Regions from separate parts of the Methylobacterium sp. FW306-05-D genome, predicted to be linked through region 3. Evidence: predicted binding sites of a transcription regulator. Region 3 holds the regulator's gene; each other region holds the start of a gene.
What was found. The regulator PhoB, encoded in region 3, activates phosphate uptake and scavenging genes when phosphate is short. The targets are predictions, from matches to a motif close to TGTCATNNANCTGTCAT.
Positions count from the first base shown of each region.

Region 1: the regulator PhoB is predicted to act here: its motif matches at 2,009-2,025, upstream of AC3WLN_RS23540 (inorganic phosphate transporter).
Region 2: the regulator PhoB is predicted to act here: its motif matches at 2,490-2,506, upstream of ppk2 (polyphosphate kinase 2).

Region 1 covers NZ_JBYSXL010000140.1:287-4,756, reverse strand. The annotation lists gene AC3WLN_RS23555 (superoxide dismutase family protein) at 6-569, opposite strand; gene AC3WLN_RS23550 (hypothetical protein) at 902-1,501, shown strand; gene AC3WLN_RS23545 (GcrA family cell cycle regulator) at 1,592-1,948, opposite strand; gene AC3WLN_RS23540 (inorganic phosphate transporter) at 2,282-3,925, shown strand; partial or broken gene AC3WLN_RS23535 (NAD-dependent epimerase/dehydratase family protein) at 4,024-4,470, shown strand, end outside.
Region 2 covers NZ_JBYSXL010000008.1:61,517-66,602, reverse strand. The annotation lists gene minC (septum site-determining protein MinC) at 1-623, shown strand, start outside; gene AC3WLN_RS05310 (enoyl-CoA hydratase/isomerase family protein) at 627-1,436, opposite strand; gene ppk2 (polyphosphate kinase 2) at 1,533-2,462, opposite strand; gene AC3WLN_RS05300 (hypothetical protein) at 2,650-2,778, shown strand; gene AC3WLN_RS05295 (ABC-F family ATP-binding cassette domain-containing protein) at 2,899-4,524, opposite strand; gene AC3WLN_RS05290 (patatin-like phospholipase family protein) at 4,663-5,086, opposite strand, start outside.
Region 3 covers NZ_JBYSXL010000089.1:6,939-12,024, forward strand. The annotation lists gene pstA (phosphate ABC transporter permease PstA) at 1-665, shown strand, start outside; gene pstB (phosphate ABC transporter ATP-binding protein PstB) at 718-1,536, shown strand; gene phoU (phosphate signaling complex protein PhoU) at 1,638-2,363, shown strand; gene phoB (phosphate regulon transcriptional regulator PhoB) at 2,393-3,097, shown strand; gene AC3WLN_RS21025 (matrixin family metalloprotease) at 3,150-4,223, opposite strand; gene AC3WLN_RS21030 (SDR family NAD(P)-dependent oxidoreductase) at 4,311-5,086, opposite strand, start outside.

The DNA.
Region 1 (4,470 bases), on a different contig from region 3:
GGGAGCTACTTGATCACCGCGCAGGCGATGCGGGCACCGGCCCCGCCGATGGGCTGGGTGGTGTGATCGTCCTCGTTGGCGTGGATGATCAGGGCCGAGCCGTCGCCGTCCTTGAGGGCGCCCTCGCCGGTCAGCGGCGTCTCGCTCGACACCTCCGCGTTCACCGAGCCGTCGGCATTGGCGAAGACGTTGGGCAGGTCGCCCTCGTCGGGACCTTCCGGGTTCAGCAGGCCGTGCTTGCTCTGGTCGTGATTCACGTGGGCCTTCGATTTCTCGAACTTCGCGGTGTCCGAGCAGTCGCCCACAGCGTGGAAATGGATGCCGTGCCAGCCGGGGGGCAGGCCGCCGGGCTGGATCGTCACGCGCATCACGAGGGAACTCGCGCCGTCGCGGATCATGATCTTGCCGATGGTCTCGCCCTTCCCGTTCTGGATCGGGCTCTCGAAGGTCTGCGGGGCCGCGGGCGGCGGCGCCTCGGCGGGCGCGGCCGGGGCGGGCTGCGCGAGGGCAGTCTGGGCGGCGAAGGCCGTGCTCGCCGCGAGGGCGAGGACCGACGGAAGTCGTCTCATGAAATGGCTCTCCTCTCCACGCCGGGTACGCCTGTGGAGCGTCAACGAAGATGGTCCCGGGGCGATCCACGGCAATGCCGGGGATGCGCGACCTTTCCCATGCCGGGGGCGGCGAGGCCAGACGGCGCGACCCGGGGGCGGCGCGAATGCCTGTGTCCGGCGGCACGCCGATGCTTGCGGCGCGTGGACGAACTCTTAAGGTTTCGCTAAGTTTCGCCTGACGAGGCCGGTGCCCGACCCTGATTCGCCAAGTCTCTCCCGGTGGATGGGCTCAAGATCCTGACCCGGCATCGACAGTGATCGCAGCATTGAAGACGCGTTGGGAGGTTCCCATGACGTTCACCGTCCCTCGCCGCCTCGGGTTCCTCGCTCTCGTGATCGGTGCCCTGCCGACCCTGGCCCTGTCGGAGACATCGTCCCCGGCCGGGCGGACATGGACCGATCCGCCGGCCCGCAGCGCCGCCGAGACCAAGCCCGCGCCGGCGCCGGCGGCGTCCCCGGACCCGTCCAGCGAGGCCTCCAAGGCGGCCCCCGTCGAGGCGAAGCGCCCGACGCGCGCGGCGGTCCGGGCGCCCAGGACCGCGCGCCGGTATACCGAAGCACGCGTGCGGGTCACGCACCCGGCGGCGTCTTTCTCGGCGCCGCGCCGCCAGGCCGTGCGGACGGTCGCGCGCGGGCCGGCCGCGGCCCCGGCCGTCCGGCGCGTCGCCCAGCGGCCGGCCCCCTACGCGGCGCGGCCGTCGGTGATGCGCTACAGCTACGGCGTCGTTCCGGACTCCACCGGGCCGTTCGTCGACGAGGACGACCGGGCGCGCCGGATCCGGCAGGCCCAGGAGGCCGGCTACCTCGTGGTGCGGTCCCGCAGCATCGAGTTCCCCGACGGCCGGCGCCTGCGCACCTACCGCCCCTACGAGGAGGAGAGCGAGGACTGAGGGGCCGAACGGCCTGCGGGCGTCGCGCACGAAAAAACCCCGCCGGGGGTGCCGGCGGGGTTCGGGTCGGATCGGGCGCGGGGCCGTGGATCAGCGCAGGCGGCCCGGCCGGGCGGGCTCGAACACGATGCGGCGGTGGAAGGCGCACCAGCTCTTGCCGTCCGGCGCCGGGGCGCCGCAGCAGACGGCGCGGTCGTTGGGCTCGCCGATGATGAATTTGCACACGAAGGCACCGGACTGCGCGAACGGCACCCGCAGCTCGGCGGAGGGCTCGGCGATGGCATCGGCCTCGCCGACCTGTGACATGCGGACAAGCTGGTTCATGGATCGGATGACTCGCGGACTGGCTTTCGCGGGCAAGGCCCTGCGGATTCTGACGGATCGGAAGCGCGTCGCCTTCGGGAGGGCCTCTCCCCTGCATGGACTCAGCGGGCGGCCCGCGAACATGAGTGGGGAGACTTGCGGACCCTGAGCGGGTCGAAAGCGCGGCCGAACCGGACGCGACAGCGTCATGATGCTGTTATATCTGGGGTTTGCCCCTCGGCAAACAAGTGCTGACGCATGTGTGTGTTGCAACGCACAGCTTTCCGGCCGCTGGCGCAAGGCGTCGCGGACAGGACCGGACCCGTCACGAAGCAGCGCGTCGTTTCATCCCGGGCCGCGGCGAAGAGTCGGTCACTGTCATCGTCCTGTGACGGGACCGTCATAGCAGCGGAGCGCGCAGGGCGTCGCGGCGGGATCACCCCGCCCGCGCGATCGCCCCGCCGAGGGAGCCGAGCCATGGCCGATGCGATCGCCCCCGGACTTCGCGCCGCGCCGCCCGAGGCCGGCTCGGGGCGCCGCCCCGGCCCGAACCTCGACGGCGGCATCCATGTCGCGGGCCTCGTCGCCTTCGCGGTGGTCCTCCTCGGCGGGCTCGCCTATGCCGGATACAGCCTGATCCACGACATGAACGCGGTCGGCGAGACGCCGCTGGCGATCGGCGCCTTCGCGCTCCTGGCCCTGGCGCTGCTCATCGCCCTGGCCTTCGAGTTCGTGAACGGCTTCCACGACACCGCCAACGCGGTGGCGACGGTGATCTACACCCACGCGCTGCCGCCGGTGGTGGCGGTGATCTGGTCCGGCGCCTTCAACTTCCTCGGGGTCATGCTGTCCTCCGGCGCGGTGGCCTACGCCATCGTCACCCTCCTGCCGGTGGAGCTGATCCTGCAGGTCGGCTCGGCCGCCGGCTACGCGATGATCTTCTCGCTGCTGATCGCCGCGATCCTGTGGAACCTCGGCACCTGGGCGCTCGGCCTGCCGAACTCCTCCTCCCACGCGCTCATCGGCTCGGTGATCGGCGTCGGTTTCGCCAACCAGCTGATGGCGCCCGCGGGCCAGGGCACCTCCGGTGTCGAGTGGGGGCAGGCGGTGAAGGTGCTGGAGGGGCTGCTGTTCTCGCCCGTCCTCGGCTTCGTCCTGGCGGCCCTGCTGCTGCTCGCCATGAAGGCGGTGGTCAAGCGCCGGGACCTCTACGAGGCCCCCCGGGGCGAGGCCCCGCCCCCGCTCTGGATCCGCGGCCTCCTCATCCTCACCTGCACCCTGGTGTCGTTCTTCCACGGCGGCAACGACGGCCAGAAGGGCATGGGCCTGATCATGCTGATCCTGATCGGCGCCGCCCCCACCGCCTATGCCCTGAACCGGACCATGTCGGACGACACGACCCCGGCCTTCGTGCAGCAATCGAAGGACGCCAGCGCGGTGTTCGCCGCCCGGGCCGGGACCGCGCCGCGTCCCGACGCGGCGGCCGCCCGCGGCCAAGTCAGCGAGGCCCTGCGCACGAAGGCGCTGAACAGCCCCGCCGTCTACGCGGCGCTGGCCGCCCTCTCGGACGACATCGCCGCCTCGGTGCAGCGACACGGCGCGATCCGCCAGGTGCCGGCCGCCGCGACCCCGAACCTGCGCAACGACATGTACCTCGCCGCCGACGCGGTGCGGCTGCTGCCGGCCGCCGGCGCCGGCCTCCCGGAGGCCGAGGGCAAGACCCTCAAGGCCTACGAGGGCCTGCTCAACGACGGCACCCGCTACATCCCCACCTGGGTGAAGGTCTGCGTCGCCCTGGCGCTGGGCCTCGGCACCATGGTCGGCTGGAAGCGCATCGTCGTCACGGTGGGTGAGCGGATCGGCAAGACCCACCTCACCTACGCCCAGGGCGCCTCGGCCGAGATGGTGGCCGCCGGCACCATCGGGCTCGCCGAACTCTACGGCCTGCCCGTCTCCACCACCCACATCCTGTCGAGCGGCGTCGCCGGCACCATGGCGGCCAACGGCTCGGGCCTGCAGGTCGCCACCGTGCGCAACATGGCCCTCGCCTGGGTGCTCACCCTGCCGGCCGCCATCACCCTGGCGGGCGGCCTGTTCTTCATCCTGCGGCACGTGTTCTGACGGGCGGGCCGGGCGATCCCGGCTTTCTTGAGGTCGCGCGGCGCTGCGTGTAGGTCGGGGGTGGGCTCGTCCGGGTTCGGCCGGCCGCCAGGAACCCCATGCGCGTCTTCGTCACCGGCACGGCCGGCTTCATCGGCTACCACCTCGCGCGGCGCCTCCTCGCCGAGGGCCATGCCGTCACGGGCTTCGACGGATTCAGCGACTACTACGACGTCGGCCTGAAGCGGGCGCGCCACGCCGAGCTCGCGCGAGATCCGTCCTTCACCCCCGTCGAGGCCCGCCTGGAGACGCCGGGCGCCCTGCGGGAGGCGGTCGGCCGGGCCGAGCCCGAGATCGTCGTGCACCTCGCGGCCCAGGCCGGCGTGCGCTACAGCCTGGAAAATCCCGGCGCCTACGTCGAGGCCAACCTCGTCGGCACGGCGAATCTCATCGAGGCGGTGCGGGCCCATCCGGTGCGCCACCTCCTGTTCGCGTCCACGAGCTCGGCCTATGGCGGCAACACCGCCCTGCCGTTCCGCGAGACCGACCCCGCGGTGACGCCGCTG
Region 2 (5,086 bases), on a different contig from region 3:
TCGACGAACTCGACGCCCTGGCCCAGCGCTCGCCGGCCTTCTTCGTCGGGCGGCCGGTGATCCTCGACGTGGCCGGGCTCGGACTCGAACGGGAGGCCCTGACCGCCCTGGTGGCGGACCTCGCCGCCCGCGACGTCGCCGTGATGGGCATCGAGGGCGCCGATCCGGGACAGCTCGGCCCCGGCCTGCCGCCGCCCCCGGCGGGCGGGCGCCCGGTCGACGCCGTCCCGGCCCCGCAGGCGACGCCGGACGCCGAGCCCGACACGCCCGTAGTGCCCTCGGCGCCGGCCCCGTTCCGCTCGCTGATCCTCGATGCGCCGGTGCGCTCCGGCCAGACCATCCTGCATCTCGAGGGCGACATCACCGTGATGGGCTCGGTGGCCTCCGGCGCCGAGGTGATCGCGGGCGGCTCGCTCCACGTCTACGGCGCCCTGCGCGGCCGGGCGATCGCGGGGGCGGCGGGCAATCCGGAGGCCCGCATCACCTGCCGCCGGTTCGAACCCGAACTCATCGCCATCGACGGCCTCTACCGCACCGCCGACGACCTCGGCCCGGTCCAGCGCGGGCTGCCGGCCCAGGTCCGGCTCGAGGGCGATGCCATCAAGGTGGCCGGGCTGGACTAGGCGCTACCGGCCGGTCCAGGCCGGAGAGCGCTTGGCGAGGAACGCCTCCATGCCCTCGCGAAAATCGGCGCTGGTGTAGCAGAGGCGGATGAGGTCGTCGCCGGGACGCTCGGCCCCCGTCTCGTCCGCGTCCTGGAGGCGGCGCAGGCCTTCCTTGGTCGCCCGCAGGGTGAGCGGCGCGTGACCGGCGACCAGGGCCGCGAGTTCCGTGGCGCGGGTCGCCAGGGCCTCGGCATCGGGCAGGACCTCGCCCACGAGTCCGATGGCCAGGGCCTCCTCGGCCCCGACGAGGCGGGCGGTGAAGATCATGTCCTTGACCCGCGCCGGGCCGATCAGGGCGGAGAGCCGGCGCAGGTTGCCGAGGGAGAGGCAATTGCCCAAGGTCCGGGCGATGGGGAAACCGAGCCGGGCGTCCCGGGTGGCGAGCCGCAGGTCGCAGGCCGCCGCGATGGCCGCCCCGCCCCCGGTGCAGGCGCCGGCGATCGCCGCGATGGTCGGCACGGGCAGGCGCTCCAGCGCACCCATCACCCGATCCATGAAGCGCTCGTAGGCGATCGCGTCCTGGGCGTTCGAGAAGCTCCGGAACTGGGCGATGTCGGTGCCGGCCGCGAAAGCCTTGTCGCCCGCCCCCGTGATGACGAGGGCCTTGATGTCCCCATCCGCCTCGATGCGCGCGCAGGCATCGATCAGCCCCTGGTACATGCCGAAGGTGAGCGCGTTGCGTGCCTGCGGCCGGTTGAGGGTGAGGCGGGCGATGCCGCCCTCGACCGTCAAGAGAAGGTCCTCGGTAGGGGTCTGGTCGGTATCGGTCATGCCGGGTCCCTGGGCGCGCAGGCGCGGAAAGCCTGCGCTAACCCTCTCGCCCATCGGGGCCGGCCGGGGCAAGCGGCCGGCTCGCGTCCCTCCGTCTCAGAACACCGCGGGCACGAACATCTCGGGCGGCACGGGGTGGCGGGTGTAGTCGTCGTGGCGCTCCCGGTCCGGCAGGTGCACGGGCGGATGCTCGACGTCGCCGTAGGGGATCTGCGCGAGGAAGTGGCTGATGCAGTTGAGCCGGGCGCGCTTCTTGTCGACGGCCTCGACCACCCACCACGGTGCCTCCGGGATGTGGGTCCGGGCGAGCATGTCCTCCTTGGCCTTGGTGTAGTCCTCCCAGCGGCGGCGGGACTGCACGTCCATCGGCGAGAGCTTCCACTGCTTCAGGGGATCGTGGATGCGCATATGGAAGCGGAAGGCCTGCTCCTCGTCGGTGATCGAGAACCAGTATTTCAGCACGATGATCCCGGAGCGTGTCAGCATGCGTTCGAATTCGGGAACGGAGCGGAAGAACTCCTCCACCTCGTCGGCCGAGCAGAAGCCCATCACGCGCTCGACGCCGGCGCGGTTGTACCAGGAGCGGTCGAACAGCACGATCTCGCCGCCGGCCGGCAGATGGGCGACGTAGCGCTGGAAATACCATTGCGTGCGCTCGCGCTCGCTCGGGGCGGGCAGCGCCGCGACGCGGCAGACGCGCGGGTTGAGCCGCTGGGTGATGCGCTTGATCACGCCGCCCTTGCCGGCGGAGTCGCGCCCTTCGAAGATCACGACGACGCGCAGCTTGTGGGCCTGGACCCAGTCCTGCAGGCGCACCAACTCGTGCTGGAGGCGGAACAGCTCGCGGAAATAGACCTTGCGGTCGAGGCCGGGCGGACGGGAAGGACGGCCGAGTTCGCCGGCGAGGCGCTCCAGGCGCTCGTCCTCCATCTCGAGCTCGAGCTCCTCGTCGAAGTCGTCGGCGACCTCCCGGCGGATCGCCTCGACCTCCGCTGCCCGTCGCCCGCCGTCCATGTGAAAGTCCATCCCTGCCGCCTTAACGGCCAAGGTTAGATCACGGCTTCATGACAGGCTTGATACGGCGCGGCGGAGCGACCGACCGCCGGAGGGAACGGGGACCGCGTCCCGCGGGTTGAGAGGGAAGCTGCGCCATTTCGTTCGCGGGCCGCGAGTCCGGCCCGCCTGGCGCCCCATACTGCAAGAGGGTCCACCCATGAGCCTGATCGGACGCATCGTCACCAAGCTCCTCGGCAACGAGGACCGTCCCGTGGTCCGCGACGACCGCAACTACGATTCCGGCACGCCGCTCGGCCGCCTCGTGACCAAGATCCTGCGCAAGTAGGAAGTCTGGCGCAGGGAACGGTCCCATCCACCGGTCTCCGCGCGCCGGGCGGCCCAGGCCGCCCGGAACTTCGGTTCCTTCGCGATCCGGGCCCTTCCGGCGCCCGGACGCCCTCGCGGCTCAGGCCGCCCGGCGCTTCGCCTTCTTTTCGCGTCCCTGCCCGGGCGCACGCTGGCCGGCGCGAGTCCGGTCGAGAACGAACTTCGCGTAATCGTCCATGTCCCCGGCGAAGGGCTTGACCGTGTTGTCGGCCGCCAGCCACAGGCGATCCGCCACCAGCTCCATCAGCGAGCGGTCGTGGGTGATGAGGATGACCGCCCCGCCGTAATCGTTCAGCGCGTCGAGGAGTGCCCTCCGGCTGTCGATGTCGAGGTGATTGGTCGGCTCGTCGAGGATGAGCAGGTGCGGCGCCTGCATCGCCACCAGGTTGAGGAGCAGCCGCGCGCGCTCGCCGCCCGACAGGGCGTCCACCGTGGTCTCCTGCTTGTCGAAGGCGAGGCCGAAGCTGGCCAGCTTGGCGCGCCGCGCCGATTCGCTGTCGTCGGGCCGCTCGCGCCGGATGATGGCCAGCGGCGTGTCCTTCGGGTCGAGGGCCTCGATCTGGTGCTGGTGGAACCAGCCGACCTGCACCCGGCCCTCCCGCACCATCCGTCCGTCACGCACCTGGAGCGCACCGGCCGCCATCTTGGCGAAGGTCGACTTGCCGGCCCCGTTGACGCCGAGGAGTCCGATGCGGTCGTCGACGTCGAGGGTCAGGTTGAGGTCGCGCAGCACCGGCGCATCGTCGCCATACGCGATGGTGGCGTTCGTCAGATGCATCAGGGGCGGCGCCAGGGGGCGCTTCGGCGAGGGCAGGTGGAACGGCGCCACGTGTTCTTCGATGGTGGTGGCGATCGGCTCCAGCTTGGCGAGGCGCTTGACGCGGGACTGCGCCTGGGCCGCCTTCGAGGCCTTGGCCTTGAACCGGTCGATGAAGCTCTGGAGATGCGCGCGTTCGGCCTCCTGCTTCTGCTTGGTCGAGGCCTGGAGGCGGGCCTTCTCGGCCCGGCGCTTCTCGAAATCGTCGTAGCCGCCCGCGTAGAGTTCGAGCTTGCCGCCGGCCACGTGCAGGATCGCGTCCACCGAATTGTTCAGGAGCTCGCGGTCGTGGCTGATGATCAGGGCCGAGTGCGGGTAGCGCTTGAGCCGCGCCTCCAGCCAGAGGGCCCCCTCGAGATCCAGGTAGTTGGTGGGCTCGTCCAGCAGAAGCATGTCCGGCTCGGCGAAGAGGGCGGCGGCCAGCGCCACGCGCATGCGCCAGCCGCCGGAGAATTCCGCCATCGGCCGGGTCAGGTCCTCCACCGAGAAACCGAGGCCGGCCAGGATCTCGCCGGCCCGGGCCGGCGCCCGGTCGGCGTCGATCTCGATGAGGCGGGCATAGATCTCGCCCAGGCGCTCGGGCGCGGCGGTCTCGAGCTCGGCGTTCAGGGCCTCGCGCTCCACATCCGCCGCCAGGATCGTGTCGATCAGGCTGACGGGCGTCGCGGGATGCTCCTGGTCGACCGAGGCGACGCGCGCCGTCTTCGGCAGCAGGATGGCACCGCCGTCGGGCTGCAGTTCGCCCAGGATGATCTTGAACAGGGTCGACTTGCCGACGCCGTTGCGGCCGACGAGCCCGACCTTGGAACCCGGCGGTACGGCGACGCTGGCGCGATCGAAGAAGCGCCGGCCCCAGGCGCTGAAGGTGAGGTCTTCGATCTGGATCATGCGGGGGACTCGTCGGGGGCGGACACCGGACGGACCCGGACGCTGACGGGACTCTACCGCACCGCACCATCCGGCGCGAGGGGTGCCCGGCGCAACCGGCCCCCTCGCTCCACGCGTTCCGCCCGACCGGTCGCCGGTCTATTGCGCGGCGACGACCGAGGCCTTGACCAGCGGCGCCACCGGCACGTTCTTCTGCCAGAAGGTGCCGGTGCGGCCCGTCTGGTAGCCGGCCTCGTAGAGGCTGCGCATGTAGCCCGTGTCGAAGCCGCGCGCGGTCGAGGTGTTGGGCGCGGATTCGTCGATATAGGCGAGGTTGAAGCCGATGCCGTTGGCGCGGGTGAAGGCGTAGGTCGAGGCCAGGGTGGCGCGGCTGCGGGCGCGGCTCGCCGTGGTGAACGAGCGCTCGACGATGGAGAGCGTGTTGTTCTGGGCGAGATCGAATTCCGGCTCCAGCCGCCCGTTGATGATGACGTAGATGTCCGACTTGGCGCCCGCCTTGAACCGGCGGTCGCGGAGCAGGAACGATTGCGGGAGGGTGAACACCGGCGTCACCACCGAGCCG
Region 3 (5,086 bases):
GCGGCATCGCCAACGCGATCCTCGGCAGCCTGGTGATGACCTTCCTGGGCATCCTGGTGGCAACCCCGGTCGGCGTGATGGCCGGCACCTTCCTGGCCGAGTACGGCCGCAACTCGAAGCTCGCCGACGTCATCCGCTTCCTCAACGACATCCTGCTCTCGGCGCCCTCGATCCTCATCGGCCTGTTCGTCTACACGCTGATGGTGCGCCCGATGGGCTCCTATTCCGGCTGGGCCGGCGCGGTGGCGCTCGCCATCATCGCCACCCCGGTCATCGTGCGCACCACCGAGGACATGCTGCGCCTCGTGCCCGCGACCCTGCGCGAGGCCGGCGCGGCGCTGGGCGCCCCGCCCTCCATCGTGATCAAGAGCATCACCTGGCGCGGCGCCAGCGCCGGCATCGTCACCGGCATCATCCTGGCGCTCGCCCGCATCGCCGGCGAGACCGCGCCGCTGCTCTTCACCGCGCTGAACAACAACAGCTGGTTCGGCGGCAACCTGATGGGCGGCATCCCGAACCTGCCCGTGATGATCTACCAGTTCGCCCTCTCGCCCTACCCGAACTGGCAGCAGCTGGCCTGGGCCGGCGCCCTGCTGATCACCGTCACGATCCTCGCCCTGTCGATCGTGGCCCGCTTCGTCATCAAGTCCGAGCGCGCGCGCTGACCTCCGGCGCGCCGCACCTCCCCCGCCTTCCGACCCACAGGATCTTGAACCGATGAACGCCGCCCCCGGGATCACGTCCGCGCAGCTCACCGGACGCCACAAGGCCGACGAGACCTCTCCGGTCCGCATCGCCGTGAAGGACCTGAACTTCTACTATGGCAGCTTCCATGGCCTGAAGTCGGTGAACCTCAACTTCCACGACCGCCAGGTCACGGCGCTGATCGGCCCGTCGGGCTGCGGGAAGTCGACCCTGCTGCGCACCTTCAACCGGATCTACAGCCTGTATCCGGAGCAGCGCGCGGAGGGCGAGATCCTCCTCGACGGCCAGAACGTCCTGGATTCCAAGGTCGACCTCAACGAGCTGCGCTCGCGCATCGGCATGGTGTTCCAGAAGCCGACCCCGTTCCCGATGTCGATCTACGACAACGTCGCCTTCGGCCTGCGCCTCTACGAGAAGCTGCCCAAGGCCGACCTCGACGCGCGCGTCGAGGAATCGCTCCGCAAGGCCGCCCTCTGGGACGAGGTGAAGGACAAGCTCAAGCAGTCCGGCATGGGCCTCTCGGGCGGCCAGCAGCAGCGCCTCTGCATCGCCCGCACCGTGGCCCAGCGTCCCGAGGTGATCCTGTTCGACGAGCCGACCTCGGCCCTCGACCCGATCTCCACCGGCCGCATCGAGGAGCTGATCGAGCAGCTGCGCTCGGAATTCACGATCGTCATCGTCACGCACAACATGCAGCAGGCGGCGCGCATCTCGCAGTTCACCGCGTTCATGTATCTCGGCGAACTGGTGGAGTTCGGGCCGACGACGCGCATCTTCATGAATCCCGAGAAGCGCCAGACGCAGGACTACATCACCGGCCGCTTCGGCTGATCCTCGGCAGGTCGGAACCGACCCGTGCGGGCCGGTTCCGGCCCGCGCCAGACACCATCAGGGCGGGCACCGGACCGGAGGCCCGATCGAGGAGCACACCCATGCCCGACCACATCGTCACCTCCTACGACACCGACCTCGAGGATCTGCGCCGCTCGATCTCCGAGATGGGCGGCATCGCCGAGAAGATGATGACCGAGGCCGGACAGGCCCTGGTGCGCCGCGACTCGGCCCTGGCCCAGGCGGTGATCGCCGCCGATGCCCGGCTCGACACCCTCCAGCGCGAGATCGAGGAGCGGGCGATCCTGCTCATCGCCCGGCGCCAGCCCCTGGCCATCGACCTGCGCGAGACGGTGACGGCGATCCGCGTCTCGAACGACATCGAGCGCATCGGCGATCTGGCCAAGAACGTCGCCAAGCGCGTGGTGGCGATCGCCGACCAGATCCAGCCGCAGAAGATCGTCATCGGCGTCCAGCACATGAGCGACCTGGTTCAGGAGCAGCTCAAGGACGTGCTCGACGCCTATACCGGCCGCGACATCAAGGCGGCCCTCGACGTCTGGGAGCGCGACGACGCCATCGACGCGCTCTACAACTCGCTCTTCCGCGAACTCCTGACCTACATGATGGAGGACCCGCGCAACATCTCGTTCTGCACGCACCTGCTGTTCGTGGCCAAGAACATCGAGCGCATCGGCGACCACACCACCAACATCGCCGAGACGATCCACTACCTCGTCACCGGCGAGAACCTCCTAGCCGAGCGCGAGCGCCCGAAGAACGACGCGTCCAACTACGCCACCGTGGACATGCCCGGCACGGTCTGACCCCGTGCCGCTCTGATCGAAAGCGCACGATGAGTACGCGTATCCTGATCGTCGAGGACGAGGAGGCCCTGACCCTCCTCCTCCGCTACAACCTCGAGGCCGAGGGCTTCGTCGTCGACTCGGCCTCCCGCGGCGACGAGGCGGACCTGCGCCTGCAGGAGCAGGTTCCCGACCTCGTCCTGCTCGACTGGATGCTGCCGGCCCTGTCGGGCATCGAGCTCTGCCGCCGCATCCGCGCCCGGCGCGAGACCGAGCGGCTGCCGGTGATCATGCTCACCGCCCGGGGCGAGGAGGGCGACCGCATCCGCGGCCTCGGCACGGGGGCGGACGACTACATCGTCAAGCCGTTCTCGGTGCCCGAGCTCCTCGCCCGGGTCCGGGCCCTGCTGCGCCGGGCCAAGCCCGCCCACGTGGCCAACCTGCTGGTGGCCGGCGACATCGAGCTCGACCGGGTCAGCCACCGCATCCGCCGGGAAGGCCGCGAGATCCACCTGGGACCCACCGAGTTCAAGCTCCTCGAGTTCCTGATGCAGAGCCCCGGCCGGGTGTTCTCCCGCGAGCAGCTCCTCGACGGGGTCTGGGGCCACGACGTCTACATCGACGAGCGGACCGTCGACGTCCATGTCGGGCGCCTGCGCAAGGCCCTCAACCGCCCGCGCCAGAGCGACCCGATCCGCACCGTGCGCGGCTCGGGCTACTCCTTCGACGAGATGTTCGAGGCCGAGGCCGAGTAGGCGCCCCCGCGGCGCGCCGGGTCGGCCCCCAGGCGGACAGCCGAGCCCGCCCTCAGGCGAAAATCATCGTGTCGGTGGGGAGGTGCACGGTGAAGCCCTTGCCCTCGTCGATCCAGCCCGGGCCGGCGGCGCCGTGGTTGATGCCGTTGGCCTCCTCGGCACTGCCGGCGAAGTGATGCTGGCCGGTCTGGGTGTTGTAGAAGCGCTCCAGAGTCAGGCCGCCGGGGGCGCCCGCATCCGCGTAGGCCTCGAAGGCGACGCCCTCGTACTTGTAGCTCGGCGCGGTCTTGAGGACCTGGTCGCGCTCGGACACGCTCGTGGTGAAGAAGTGGGCGTTCGAGCCGGTGTCGAAGAACCGGAACACGTCGACGGTGCCCGCGCCCTTGGCCGGGGCCGCCCACGGCGTGCCCTCGTAGGTGAACCAGGGCAGCGTCTGCTGGATCTGCGCCTTCTCGACCGTGCTCGTCGTGTAGAAGTGATCGCCCGTATGGGTGTCGTAGAACCGGTACACCGCCGTGACGGCGCCCTCGGCCGGGGCGCTGGCGACGGGAGGGCTCGTGACGGTGGGGCTCGCGACGGGCGTCAGGGACGCCGCCGGGACCGCCGCGGTCACTGCGGCGGGTGCGCCGTAGAGGGCCTGGATGCCCGCGATGTCGCCGGCCCCGAGGGCGGTGACGGAGGGGTTCAGGACCGCGTTCATCACCTCGGGCTTGGCGTTGTAATGGTCGAGGCCGAGGGCGTGGCCGATCTCGTGCAGGGTCACCACCGCGAGGTCGACGTTCTGGGTGCTGACCACCCGGGCGCCGGCGGCGTGCCAGCCCTCGCCGCTGTCGAAGGTCACGGCCGCCGACTGCATGCGCTGGCCGCTGTAGGAGTAGTTCGCGTAGCCGAGCGTGTTGCCGAGGCCGTCGATGCCCGCGAGGGTGAAGTCGATCTGCGCCGCCGCCGTGGAGGCGACCTGCTGGAAGGTGATGTTGGCGTAGGACGCCCAGGTCGCGAAGGCGCTCTGGAGGATGCCGACGAAGGAGGGCGGGATCGTGCCGTCGAAGGCCCAGGTGACGGTGCCGCCGCCCGTGCCCGCCGCGCCCGCGCCCCAGCGCGGTCCCTCCAGCGCATAATCCCCCATTCGCCGTCCCTCCCGTCCGCGCGGGCCAGGGTCGGCGGGAGGCGTTACGATTGTCTTAAGCGGCGCTCCCGTCCCCGGGGCGCATCCTCACAGGATGCTGCGCACCACGCCGCCATCCACCCGCAGGGCCGCCCCGCTGGTGGCGCTGGCGGCGGGGCTGCAGATGTAGGCGACCATGCTGGCCACCTCCTCGACGGTGGCGAGGCGGCCGATCAGCGAGGTCGGGCGGTGCTCGGCGACGAAGGCCCGGCCGGCCGCGTCGAGGTCGACCGCGCCGCCCGCGCCCCCGTCCTGCCCCTGGGCCATGCTCTTCATGAACTCGGCGACGCCCTCGGACAGAGTCGGGCCGGGCAGCACGCTGTTCACGGTGACGCCGCTGCCCGCCACGGTCTCGGCGAGGCCCCGGGCCACCGCGAGCTGGGCCGTCTTCGTCATCCCGTAATGGACCATTTCCACCGGGATGTTCACGCCGGATTCGCTGGAGATGAAGACCACCCGGCCCCAGCCGCGCTCGACCATGCCGGGGGTGTAGGCCCGGGACAGGCGCACGCCGCTCATCACGTTGGTGTCGAAGAACCGGTGCCAGTCCTCGTCCGGGATCTCGAAGAAGGGTTTGGGCTCGAAGATGCCGGTGTTGTTCACCAGGATGTCGACGTCCGGCAGCCCGGCGACCACCCGGGCCGCCCCGTCCGGATTGGCGACGTCGCCGGGCGCCCCGATGAAGCCGGCGTGATTGGTCTCGCGCTTCAGGCGCTCGACGGCGTCGCGGACGCGGTCCTGGGTGCGCCCGTTGATGGCCACGTTCGCTCCGAGTTCGCCCAGGGCCTTGGCGATGGCGTAGCCGATTCCGCTGGTGGAGCCGC